2 linked regions of the Cupriavidus necator N-1 genome follow. The protein of the gene in region 1 binds, or shares a complex with, the protein of each later gene. Links are inferred from orthologs where the notes say so. Each region holds a gene or a part of one and is shown on either strand. Other genes may lie near its edges. The genes, in order: groL and metK.

Evidence for each region.
Region 2: the proteins of groL (region 1) and metK are in contact, whole or in part, in a cryo-EM structure (PDB 8P4O), measured with the Escherichia coli proteins. The link is inferred for Cupriavidus necator N-1 from one-to-one orthologs.

What each region holds. Positions count from the first base shown.
Region 1 is NC_015726.1:720,093-726,625, reverse strand. What follows is about bases 2,507-5,338. They hold groL (chaperonin GroEL), read right to left. Parts: upstream 4,829-5,338; coding sequence 3,185-4,828; downstream 2,507-3,184. Other genes in these bases: groES (co-chaperone GroES), read right to left, coding at 4,874-5,164; CNE_RS03470 (metallophosphoesterase), read left to right, coding at 2,507-3,068. Also shown: CNE_RS03480 (type II secretion system F family protein), read left to right, coding at 43-1,020; CNE_RS03475 (type II secretion system F family protein), read left to right, coding at 1,098-2,072; more of CNE_RS03470, read left to right, coding at 2,283-2,506; CNE_RS03455 (SulP family inorganic anion transporter), read left to right, coding at 5,512-6,533.
Region 2 is NC_015726.1:213,371-219,934, forward strand. Bases 1,841-4,703 are described here. They hold metK (methionine adenosyltransferase), read left to right. Parts: upstream 1,841-2,621; coding sequence 2,622-3,785; downstream 3,786-4,703. Other genes in these bases: CNE_RS01080 (lysophospholipid acyltransferase family protein), read right to left, coding at 1,841-2,290; CNE_RS01090 (Kdo hydroxylase family protein), read left to right, coding at 3,988-4,703. Also shown: dapF (diaminopimelate epimerase), read right to left, coding at 1-452; CNE_RS01075 (lipid A biosynthesis lauroyl acyltransferase), read right to left, coding at 495-1,388; more of CNE_RS01080, read right to left, coding at 1,385-1,840; more of CNE_RS01090, read left to right, coding at 4,704-4,932; CNE_RS01095 (coniferyl aldehyde dehydrogenase), read right to left, coding at 4,933-6,336. UniProt on the Escherichia coli protein: Catalyzes the formation of S-adenosylmethionine (AdoMet) from methionine and ATP.

The sequences.
Region 1 (6,533 bases):
GCCTGGCGCGATACAACAACAAGCAATCCCGGGGAGCTACACATGAGCACGATCTTCTACGCCTTCGGCATCCTGCTGTTCGTGGCCGTGGTGCTCTGCGTCGAGGGCATCTACCTGTGGTGGAGCAACGCCCATGGCCCCGCGGCCAGGCGCATCGAGGCGCGGCTGCGGGCGCTGTCGGCAGGCGGACATGTCAGCGCGGAACAGCTGTCGATCCTGAAGAAGCGCATGCTGGCGGGCTCGCCGCGCTTGCAGAAGTGGCTGATGAGCGTGCCCCGCGTGGGCAGGCTGGACCGGTGGCTGGAGCAATCCGGCAGCACCTGGTCGGTGGCGCAGCTGCTGGGCTACTGCGCGATGGTGGCGCTGTGCACGGTGGCACTGATTCCGCTGCTGCCGATACCGGTACCGCTGGTGCTCGCCGGCGCGGCGCTGGCCGCCATGCTGCCGGTGCTGCATGTGATGCGCCTGCGCGGCAAGCGGATCAAGCAGATGGAGGCACAGCTGGCTGATGCCGTCGACATGATCAGCCGTGCCCTGCGCGCCGGGCACTCGTTCAGTGGCGCGCTCGGCATGGTCGGGCAGGAAATGAAGGCCCCGATCGGGCCGGAGTTCCGCACCACCTTCGAGGAAATCAATTACGGCGTGGCGCTGGACGAGGCCATGACCAACCTTGCCATCCGGGTACCGGTGGGCGACCTGCGCTATTTCGTCATCGCGGTGCTGATCCAGCGTGAAAGCGGCGGCAACCTGGCGGAGATCCTCGACACCATCGGCACGATGGTGCGCGAACGGCTGAAGCTGTTCGACAAGATCCGCGTGCTTTCGGCGGAAGGCAAGCTGTCCGCGTGGGTGCTGGGCCTGCTGCCCTTTTGCACTGCCGGACTGATCCTGGTGGTCAATCCGGGCTTCATGAACGTGCTGTGGGAGGACCCGCTCGGCTTGCGCATGATCGGCGGCGCAGTGGTATCGATGACCTTCGGCGTGCTGTGGATGCGCAAGATCATCCGAATCCGGGTCTGAAGGCGCAACGCACGGTACCGGTACATGCAGTGCTCGAAGAAGCAGGGCTTGGACAGCCATCCTGACGGGAGTCCATCATGCAAGGCATTATCCAGGGGTTTCAGGCAGACCAGTTTGTCGTGCTCGCGCTGATCTTCGTGGCGGCGTTCGGCACGGTGTTCGGGGTGCTCTACGTGTTCTCGCCCAACCGCCTGCGCGGGCGGGCGGAGCAGATCGCAGGCCAGGCGGGCCAGCTCGGGGCTGATCCTGGCAAGCGGAATGCGCTACTCGAAAAGCTGGTGCAATGGGCGCAACCGGTATCGCGACTGTCACTGCCCAAGGAAGGCTGGGAGGGCTCGCAGCTGCGCGTGCGCTTCATGAACGCCGGCTGGCGCAATGCCAGTGCCGCACCGCTGTACTTTGCGGCCAAGACCGCTCTGGCCGTCGCCCTGCCGATGATCGGGCTGCTGGCAGCCGCCGGCCAGTCGGGGCTGCAAGACCGGAACATCATGTTCGCGTTGTTGGCAGTACTTGGTGCAATCGGCTACTACCTGCCCAACGTCGTTCTCGCACGCAAGGTCGCGCAACGCCAGCGTACGGTGTTTGAAGAGTTCCCGGACGTGATCGACCTGCTGACCGTCTGCGTGGAAGCCGGCCTCGGGCTCGATGCGGCATTGATGCGTGTGGCCGACGAGCTGGCGCTGCGCTGCCCCGTGCTGGCCGATGAGCTCCAGCTGATGCTGCTGGAGCTGCGCTCGGGCTTCTCAAAGGAAAAGGCGCTGTCGAACCTGTCGCTGCGCACCGGCGTGGACGACGTGGACAAGTTCGCCTCCATGCTGATCCAGGCCGACCGCTTCGGCACCAGCCTGGGCGAGTCCCTGCGCGTGTTGTCCGACATGCTGCGCACCAAGCGCCGCATGCGGGCCGAGGAGCAAGCCGCCAAGATCGCGCTCAAGCTGCTGTTCCCGCTGATCTTCACCATCTTCCCGTCGCTGCTGCTGGTGCTGCTCGGGCCAGCCTTTATCCAGATCTATCGCGTTCTCCTGCCGACCATGGCCGGACAAGGAGGGTAATACTTCCGGGAAACCGCGATCGTTTCCCCCGGCTGTCTCCCGGTGCAATGCCGGCTAGACAGTCACTTGCCCGGACCTGGTTCCGGGCTTTTTTGCTTTTCGGCGGGATCCGCGGGACTTGACCAGACGGGCTGGCTTCTTAAGAATGCAGGCAACCGCCCGCCGCCGTAGCGGCCCATGCAGCGAGCCCCATGCGCCTCCGGAGTCTCCATGAAGCTACGCATCCTGAGCGACCTCCACATCGAGCACAACATGCCGCAGGCCGTGCCCGCCTGCGATGCCGACGTCGTGGTGCTGGCCGGCGACATCGCCAACGGGCGCGACGGCATCGACTGGGCCGCGCGCACCTTCAGCCAGCCGGTGGTCTACGTGCCCGGCAATCACGAATACTACGAAAGCAACTTCGATACCGTGGATCGCCTGATGGCCGAAGCCACCGAGGCGCACCCAGGCATACAGGTGCTCAATGGCACAGTGGCCGAATTCAACGGCGCCCACGGACGGGTACGCATCATCGGCACCACCTGGTGGACTGACTACACCCTGTTCGGGACTGACCGGCGCGATGACGCGATGCAGGCTTGCGCGGCGGTGATGCTGGACCACCGGCTGATCGAACTCCACGGCGACGACGGCCGTGCGCGCCATTTCACACCCCAGGACGCGCTGGCGCGCCACCAGGCCGCGTCGGCCTGGCTGGCGGCGCAGCTGGCGCTGCCCTACGATGGCAAGACCGTGGTGGTTACGCACCACGGCCCTGACCTGGGCAGCCTGGACCCGCGCTACTCGCACGACCTGGTCTCCGGCGGCTTCCTGTCGCGCCGGCCCGACCTGGTAGCAAAGGCGGACCTGTGGATCCACGGACATACCCACACCAGCTTCGACTACTGCATCGACGATTCGCGCGTGGTCTGCAACCCCCGCGGCTACGTCAGCCGCCGCACCGGCGAGCTGGAAAACAAGCGCTTCGACTGGTGCTGCGTGGTCGAGGTCTGACCTGGCGGCTCGAGCGCGAGACCGCTGCGGCGCCCCAAAGAAAAACCCCCGCGGGCTCGCGCCCGCGGGGGTTTTTCAAGACAGCCTGCCCGTGAGGGCAGTCGGTCGGCAATGATTTACATCATGCCTTCCATGCCGCCCATGCCGCCCATGCCGCCCGGCATTGCCGGAGCCGACTCTTCCTTCGGCGATTCGGCAACTGCGCAGTCCGTGGTCAGCATCAGCGAAGCCACCGAAGCGGCGTTCTGCAGTGCGGTGCGGGTGACCTTGGTCGGGTCCAGCACGCCCATTTCCACCAGGTCGCCGTACTCGCCCGAAGCCGCGTTGTAGCCGTAGTTGCCCTTGCCTTCGATAACCTTGGCAACGACCACCGAAGCTTCTTCACCGGCGTTCAGCACGATCTGGCGCAGCGGCTCTTCCATGGCACGCAGCACGATCTTGATACCGGCGTTCTGGTCGGCGTTTTCGCCGGTCAGTGCCGAGATCGCAGCGCGGGCACGCAGCAGGGCCACACCACCGCCGGGGACGATGCCTTCTTCCACCGCAGCGCGGGTGGCGTGCAGGGCGTCTTCCACGCGGGCCTTCTTTTCCTTCATTTCGACTTCGGTGGCAGCGCCAACCTTGATCACGGCAACACCGCCGGCCAGCTTGGCCACGCGCTCTTGCAGCTTCTCACGGTCGTAGTCCGAGGTCGCTTCTTCGATCTGGGCGCGGATTTGCTTGACGCGGCCTTCGATCGCACCTGCGTCGCCGGCGCCGTCGATGATGATGGTGTTTTCCTTGCCGATCTCGATGCGCTTGGCCTGGCCCAGGTCGTTCAGGCCAGCCTTTTCCAGCGTCAGGCCGATTTCTTCAGCGATGACGGTGCCGCCGGTCAGGATGGCGATGTCTTCCAGCATGGCCTTGCGGCGGTCGCCGAAGCCCGGGGCCTTGACGGCGGCGGTCTTCAGGATGCCACGGATGTTGTTCACCACCAGGGTCGCCAGGGCTTCGCCCTCGACGTCTTCAGCGATGATCAGCAGCGGGCGGCCGGCCTTGGCCACTTGCTCCAGCACCGGCAGCAGGTCGCGGATGTTCGAGACCTTCTTGTCGAACAGCAGCACGAACGGGTTGTCCAGCTGGACAACCTGCTTTTCCGGGTTGTTGATGAAGTACGGCGACAGGTAGCCGCGGTCGAACTGCATGCCTTCCACGACTTCCAGCTCGTCGGCCAGCGACTTGCCGTCTTCAACCGTGATCACGCCTTCCTTGCCGACCTTGTCCATGGCTTCGGCAATGCGCTCACCGATCGAGGTGTCGCTGTTGGCCGAGATCGCGCCAACCTGGGCGATTTCCTTGCTGGTGGTGGTGGGCTTGCTGACCTTCTTCAGCTCTTCCACGGCGGCGGCAACAGCCTTGTCGATGCCGCGCTTCAGGTCCATCGGGTTCATGCCGGCGGCAACGAACTTCATGCCTTCGCGCACGATCGACTGGGCCAGCACGGTTGCGGTGGTGGTACCGTCACCGGCGTTGTCGCTGGTCTTGGAAGCGACTTCCTTGACCATCTGGGCGCCCATGTTCTGCAGCTTGTCCTTCAGCTCGATTTCCTTGGCCACGGACACGCCGTCCTTGGTCACGGTCGGGCCGCCGAAGCTGCGCTCCAGCACCACATTGCGGCCCTTCGGGCCCAGGGTCACCTTGACTGCGTTGGCGAGGATGTTCACGCCTTCGACCATCTTGGCACGTGCGGCGTCGCCGAACACTACGTCTTTAGCTGCCATTCTTGAATCTCCTGAAATCTGTACGGGTGGCGGTCAGTCGGTGAATTACTTGTTCACCACGGCCATGATGTCTTCTTCGCGCATGACCAGCAGTTCCTGGCCTTCCACCTTCACTGCCTGGCCGGCGTACTTGCCGAACAGCACGCGGTCGCCGACCTTGACGTCGAGGGCGATGTTGTTGCCCTTGTCATCCTTCTTGCCAGGACCGATTGCCAGTACTTCGCCTTGATCGGGCTTCTCGGCAGCGTTGTCGGGAATCACGATACCGGACGCGGTCTTGGTTTCGTTGTCCAGACGCTTCACGATCACGCGGTCGTGCAAAGGACGCAGATTCATACGGACTCCTAGATGCAAAGTGAGTTTTTAATCACAAATCGGCCGGCTACCGAGGCGACGGCCGTCTGAAATGTTCAGGTGCCGCAAGGGGCGCTTTCATGCTGTTAGCACTCACCCCCGGCGAGTGCTAATTATAGGGACGGGGTATGGTCATTTCAAGACAGGGACTTAATACGGGTTTTCCCTCGGACGTGAAATTCTCGTGGGATATGGCCTTGGAGAACTCCTGAAAGAGGAGCTTTAGCCACTTAATGTGCATTTGCCGCTCCGTGTAATTTCGACCAAACTGTACATGGGTCGCCGCACGACAACGACAAACATCAAGCCCGCCGCCCGGATCACCCTCCATGAACGTGGAATCCCACTCCCGTCGCCGCAACCGCGCCGGTGGCGATCCCTGCCGCACCTTGCGCAACTCGGCCGGCGTGCTTGCATTGCCGTGGCCCGAGTGGCTGCGTCACTACCACCGCGACTGGCTGAAGCCCGATGTCATGGCCGGGCTGACCGTTGCGGCAGTCGTCATCCCAAAGGCTCTCGCCTACGCCACCATCGCGGGCCTGCCGGTCGAGGTCGGACTCTATACGGTATTCGCGCCGATGCTGATCTACGCCATGCTGGGAACCTCGCGCCCGCTCAGCGTCAGCACCACGACCACGCTGGCGATCCTGGCAGCAGCCGCGCTTAGCGATACGACGACGGCAGGCGGTACCGCGAGCTTGCTGACGGCTTCGGCCACGCTCACCTGCCTCGTGGGCATCATCCTGGTCGCCGCGCGCTTGCTGCGCCTGGGCTTTGTTGCCGATTTCATCTCCGAGCCCGTCCTGGTCGGCTTCAAGGCCGGGATCGGGCTGGTGATCGTGGTGGACCAGCTTCCGAAGCTGCTCGGCATCCATTTCCAGAAGGGCGCGTTTTTCCACAACCTCGCAGCCATGGTCCAGGGCGTTCCCCACGCTTCGCTGGCAACCATGGCCGTTGGGGTCACGGTCCTGGCGCTGCTGATCGGCATGGAACGCCTGGTGCCGCGCGCGCCGGCACCGCTGATCGCGGTGGGGATCGGGATTGCGGCAGTCGGCCTGCTCGGGTTGCAGTCCCATGGCGTTGAAACCGTTGGCCATGTCCCGACTGGCCTGCCGCCCCTCACGCTGCCGGATCCCGATCTGATTATGCAGCTCCTGGTGCCGGCCATGGGCATTGCCCTGATGAGCTTTACGGAAACCATCGCAGCCGGACGCGCCTTCGTGCAGAGCGGCGAACCCGCGCCGGACCCGAACCGCGAGCTGCTGGCCACGGGGTTCGCCTGCCTGGGTGGCGCATTCCTCGGCGCGATGGCTGCCGGCGGCGGAACCACGCAGACCGCGGTGAACCGCCG
Region 2 (6,564 bases), 510 kb from region 1 along the record:
TCCAGCCCGTACAGCGTGTCCGCGCCTTCCGCGCGGGTGGGCAGGCCTTCGGCACGGAACGGCACGCGCGCCGGTTCCAGTTCGGGCGCACCCATGTCCACCGTGACCTGGCCGTCGTCCTGCAGCGTCAGGGTAATGACGCCGTTCATCACCTCGACGCGCACCGAGCGCTTGTCGGTCATGCCCTTGTCGGTGACAAAGCGCACAAAGCAGCGCGCGCCGTTGCCGCAGTGCTCCACCTCGCTGCCATCGGCATTGACGATGCGGTAGCGGAAGTCGACATCGGGGCGGGACGGCTTTTCAACGATCAGGATCTGGTCCGCGCCCACGCCGAAATGCCGGCTGGCCAGCGCACGCCATTGCGCCGGAGTCAGGTCGATCTGCTGGTGGATGCCGTCGAGCACGACAAAGTCGTTGCCCGCGCCGTGCATCTTGGTGAACTGGAGTTTCATGGTGGGGATTGTAGCTGCGCGGCGCCGGACGTGCCGGCGCGCTCAGTAAATCTCGGGCTCGCCCGGCAGGCGATGCTTGAAGCGCTTGTGCACCCAGTAGTACTCCGGCACGCGCGGGCGGATGCAGTCCTCGAAGAAGGCGTTCATGCGGCGCGTGTCGTCGGTGACGCTTGCGCCGGGGTAGTCTTCCCAGGGCGGCAGGATGCGCAGCACATAGCCCTGGTAGTCAGGCAGCATCTCGGTGTAGATCGGCACCACCTTGGCCCCGGTCAGGCGTGCCAGCCGCGACACCGAGGTCAGTGTCAGCGCCTGCACGCCGAAGAACGGCACGAACTCCGAGTCGCGCTCGCCGAAATCCATGTCAGCGATCAGCTGCAGCGCCTCGCCTTTCTTCAGACAGCGCAGGATGTCGCGCGCGCTGTCGTTGCGCGAGATCATGTTGGCGCCGAAGCGCCCGCGCGCGTGCTTCAGGAAGTGGTCGAACAGGTCGTTCTTCTGCCTGGTATAGAGCGACGCGCCGGAGCGGCCGAGATGCTCGCGCAGGTTGATGGTGAGCCGGATCGCGCCGGCTTCCACGCCTGACAGGTGCAGCGTGACCAGGATATGCGGGGTGCCATCCAGCGCCACCAGGTCGGCCTGGTCGTCGATCTGCACCCAGCGGCGCATCTGCGCTTCGCTGCCGGTCCAGAAGATGCCGCGCTCGGCAAAGCTGCGGAACAGGATGCGGAAGCTCTGGCGCGACAGCTCGTCGATTTCGGCCTCGGTCCGGTCCGGGAAACACAGGCGCAGGTTGGCCTGTACCACACGGCGCCGCTCGCTCGGCACCAGGTAGAGCAGGCTTCCCAGCGCCTCGCCGAAGCGCGCGACGAACGGATATGGCAGCTTGCCCAGCACCGTCAGCAAGCCGATGCCAAGCCACGTGAACACACGGCTCATGAAATCGATTGATCAGCGGCCGGCTCGGTGTCGTTGCCCGGGGTGTCCGGCGCGTCCGGGGTGCCCGCTCCGGCGGGTTGCTTGTAGCGGTTGTAAGCCCACAGGTACTGCGTGGGGCACAGGCGTACCAGTTCCTCGATGGTCCGGTTGATGACCGCTGCTGCTGCGGCAGGATCGTCCGGCAACATGCCGCCGTCGTTGATCACGCGCAGGTGGCCGCGATAGCCGGCGCCGCGCGGCAGGCGCTCGGCAAAGACCGCCACTACCGGCGCGCCGGTCAGCTGCTGCAGCCGGTGCACCAGCGCCATCGTATAGGCGGGCTTGCCGAAGAACGGCGCCCAGTTGCCCTCGCCGCCACTGGGCACCTGGTCGGGCAGGATGCCCACCGCCTGGCCGCGCTTGAGTGCCTTGACCAGCATGCGCACCCCGCGCGGCGTGGCCGGCGCCATGTGCATGTCGGGGCGGGTGCGCATTTTTTCGATCCAGTCGCGCAGCCAGGGCTGGTGCGGCGGCTTGAACAGTGCGGTGACCGGGCGCTGCAGCGCGTGGGACTGCGGCAGCACTTCAAAGCAGCCCAGGTGCGGGGTCAGGATGATGATGCCCTTGCCGCGCGCCTGCAGCTTGCCCAGCTCGGGCCACAGGTAGTCGTCAAAGCCATACAGCTTCGCGCCGATCTTGCTGCGGCTCCAGAAGTAGGGCATCTCGATGATCATGCGTCCGGCCGAACGGGCCGCTTCGTCGATCATCGCCTCGGTGGCGTCGGGAAACGCCTGGCGGAAGTTCTCCCGCAGGCGCCGGCCGTAGCGGCCGGGCAGGCGCGCGCTCAGTAGTCCGAGCGCGCCGCCCGCGGCTTGCAGCAGCCGCAGGGGAAAACGGGAGATCAGCCAGAATAAAAAGGTCATCAGGCGCGAAAAGCAGGTCTGCTGCGGGTCTGTGCCGGGGAACAGGCGAACAGGCAGCGTTTTTTCTATGGCGGTATTCAGTTCCGCGCGCAGCGTGCCGTCATCGGGATTCATATGGGCACGGTGCCCCGGCAGGTTGGCCGGGTGCCGTGCTGTACCGTTGGCGCGCTGCAACGAGCCCGGCAGGCGCGTATAATAGCGTGTATCGCCGAGTTAACTGACAACTTGCGGGGCGATGCGGCTCTGACCGGGCTGCTTGAAATACCGCTAAAGCGTCGCCGCCATGAACCGCACGGGCTGGCACGCAATAGCCAACCTGGAGAATAAGTTCGTGGCAAACGACTTCCTTTTTACTTCGGAATCCGTCTCCGAAGGCCATCCCGACAAGGTCGCCGACCAGATTTCCGACGCCGTCCTGGACGCCATCCTGGCCCAGGACAAGTACGCGCGTGTGGCAGCTGAGACGCTTTGCAACACCGGTCTGGTGGTGCTGGCTGGGGAAATCACCACGACCGCCAACGTCGACTATATCCAGATCGCGCGCGACACCATCAAGCGCATCGGCTACGACAATACCGAGTACGGGATCGACTACAAGGGCTGCGCGGTGCTGGTCGCCTATGACAAGCAATCGCCCGACATCGCCCAGGGCGTTGACCGCGCTTCCGACGACTACCTGAACCAGGGTGCCGGCGACCAGGGCCTGATGTTCGGCTACGCCTGCGACGAGACCCCGGAACTGATGCCGTTCCCGATCTACTACGCCCACCGCCTGGTCGAGCGCCAGTCGCTGCTGCGCCGCGACGGCCGCCTGCCCTGGCTGCGCCCGGACGCCAAGTCGCAGGTCACGGTGCGCTACGTCGACGGCAAGCCGCACAGCGTGGATACCGTGGTGCTGTCGACCCAGCATTCGCCGGACATCACCCAGGCCCAGATCCGCGAAGCGGTGATCGAGGAAATCATCAAGCCGGTGCTGCCGGCCGAGATGCTCAAGGAAACCAAGTACCTGGTGAACCCGACCGGGCGCTTCGTGATCGGCGGCCCGCAGGGCGACTGCGGCCTGACCGGGCGCAAGATCATCGTCGATACCTACGGCGGCGCCTCGCCCCACGGCGGTGGCGCGTTCTCGGGCAAGGACCCGTCCAAGGTCGACCGCTCGGCCGCCTACGCCGCGCGCTACGTGGCCAAGAACGTGGTGGCCTCGGGCCTGGCGCGCCAGTGCCAGGTGCAGGTCAGCTATGCCATCGGCGTGGCCCGCCCGATCAACGTGACGGTCTACACCGAAGGCACCGGCAAGATCCCCGACGCCAAGATCGCCGAACTGGTGCAGGAGCATTTTGACCTGCGCCCGAAGGGCATCGTGCAGATGCTGGACCTGCTGCGCCCCATCTACGAGAAGACCGCCGCCTACGGCCACTTCGGCCGTGAAGAGCCGGAATTCTCGTGGGAAGCCACCGACAAGGCGGCTGCGCTGCGCGCCGCGGCTGGCCTGTAAGCGCCACCCGCGTCAGCAGCACTGACGGCAAGCCCCGCCGGCCCGCAAGGGCCCGCGGGGTTTTTTTGCGCGGACTTGATCCTGGTCCAGTCGCCGCGTGACGCCGGCGCCACCGCATGCAGCAGGGAGTAAAATCCCGCCATCCCAAGCCGCCACGCCGGCGGCCGACCCCAAACACTGGTGACCGTTTCCAGAGGATGCCATGTCCGAAGCGCCTGTCCTTGCCCCCTCGACTTCAACCCAGCCGCCCGCCGCCGCCGGCCAGCTCAACCTGATCCGCCCGCAGCCATATACCGACTGGGCGCCGCAGGTCACGGCCGAAGAACGCGCCACGCTGCGCCGCGAGCTGGAGCAGGGCGCCGTGCTGTACTTCCCGAACCTGAATTTCCGTTTCCAGCCGGGCGAAGAGCGCTTCCTGGACAGCCGCTATTCCGACGGCAAGTCCAAGAACATCAACCTGCGCGCCGACGACACCGCAGTGCGCGGTGCCCAGGGCAGCCCGCAGGACCTGGCGGACCTGTACACGCTGATCCGCCGCTACGCCGACAACAGCGAATTGCTGGTGCGCACGCTGTTCCCGGAATACATCCCGCACATGACGCGCGCCGGCACCTCGCTGCGGCCCAGCGAGATCGCCGGGCGCCCGGTCAGCTGGCGCAAGGACGACACCCGCCTGCACGTGGACTCGTTCCCGTCCAACCCGATGCTGGGCAAGCGCCTGTTGCGAGTGTTCCACAATATCGACCCGGCTGCGGCGCGCGTGTGGCGCGTGGGCGAGCCGTTCGGCGATTTTGCGCAGAAGTTCGTGCCCAAGACCCATGGCATGTGGCCCGGGCAGGCGGCGCTGATGAAGCTGCTGCATATCACCAAGCGCAAGCGCTCGGAATACGACCACCGCATGCTGCAGCTGCATGACCTGGCCAAGGCCGACCTGGATTACCAGGCCAAGGTGCCGCAGCAGGAATTCCACTTCCCGCCGGGTTCCACCTGGATCGTCTTCAGCGACCAGCTGCTGCATGCGGCCATGCGCGGACGGGCGATGATGGAGCAGACCATCTACCTGGCGCCGCAGGCGATTTCCGACCACACCCACTCGCCCGAGGCGGTGCTGTCGCGCATGCTCGGGCGGCCGATGCTGGTGTCCTGATCAACGCAAAAGCAGGCGCAACATGGTTTCGAAGGTCTTGCCGTAAGGCGGCTTGAGCAGGCCGGCGCCGTTCAGGCCGGCCTGGTGGAACACCGGCTTCACCTTGGAGAAGGTGTCGAAGCCCGCTTGGCCGTGATAGGCGCCCATGCCGCTGGCGCCGACCCCGCCGAAGGGCAGGCCGTCCTGGGCGATATGGAACAGCGTGTCGTTGACCGTGACGCCGCCGGCAACGGTCTGCTTCATCACATGGCCGATGGCGCCGCGGTCGCGCTCGAACAGGTACAACGCCAGCGGTCGCGGGCGCGCATTGATGTAGTCCACCGCCTCGTCCAGGGTGCGGTACGTCACCACGGGCAGCACCGGCCCGAAGATCTCCTCGCGCATCGCCGTGATGCCTTCGGGCACATCCAGCAGCAGCACCGGCGGCAGGCGCCGCGCCTGCGCGTCCGGCTGCGCATCGGACAGCGGCACCACGGTCGCGCCTTGCGCCGAGGCTTCATCCACCAGCGCCGCCAGGCGCGCGAAGTGGCGCGGGCTGATGATGCTGGTGTAGTCCACGTTGCGCGCCAAGTCCGGATAGAGCCGGCCCACGCACTGGCGTGCCGCTTCTACCAGCTGCTCGCGCAGGTCTTCCGGCACCAGCACGTAGTCTGGCGCGATGCAGGTCTGGCCCGCGTTCATCAGCTTGCCCACCAGGATGCGCTCCACCGCACGTGGCAGGTCGGCGCCGGCGCCGATAATCGCCGGCGATTTGCCGCCGAGTTCCAGCGTCACCGGGGTCAGGTTGGCGGCCGCCGCGCGCATCACATGGTGGCCGACCGCGGTCGAGCCGGTGAACAGCAGGTGGTCGAAGGGCAGCGCGGTAAAGGCGCTCGCCACCTCGGCATCGCCGTTGACCACCACGATCTCGTCCGGCGCAAAGTGCTGCGGCACCAGTTGCGCGAACAAGGCCGCAAAGCGCGGCGTGTATTCCGACAGCTTCACCATGGCGCGGTTGCCCGCCGCCAGTGCGCCGGCCAGCGGCCCCACCGTCAGGTACAGCGGATAGTTCCAGGGCACCACGATGCCCACCACGCCCAGCGGCTGCGGCACCAGCCGCGAGCGGCCCGGGCGGAACCAGAAGCCGGTGGCGGCGCGGCGCACGCGCATCCAGCGCTTGCCGTGGCGCAGCGCGTCGTCGATGCCGCCCAGGCTCGGGAATACCTCCAGCAGCGCGGTTTCCTGCCGCGGCCGGTTGGTGAAGTCCGCGTGGATGGCGGCGGCAATGGCAGCCTCGTTCTCTGTCACTAGCCGGCGCAGGCGCTGCAGGCGGTCGGCGCGCACGGCCCAGGCGGGCAGCTGGTCGCGCCGTGACGCAGCGTGCATGGCGCCAAAGACGGACGACAGGTCGGGGACTTCTCGCATTGCTGCGCTCCTGGGCAAGGGACGTGCGGGGACAGTGGAAGCGGATCGCGGCGGGTGGCGGTGCAACGGTCCGCGTGTTCCCGCGCACGATAAGGTAGCGTGCCAGCCATGGCAATGGAAGTTTCCTACCAGAAGGGCAATTCAAACGCCCGTCTGCGCTGCGCGGCGGCCCGCGCCACCGGGCTTCTCCACTGTCCGGGCTAGCGCCTACACTGAATCTCACAGCTT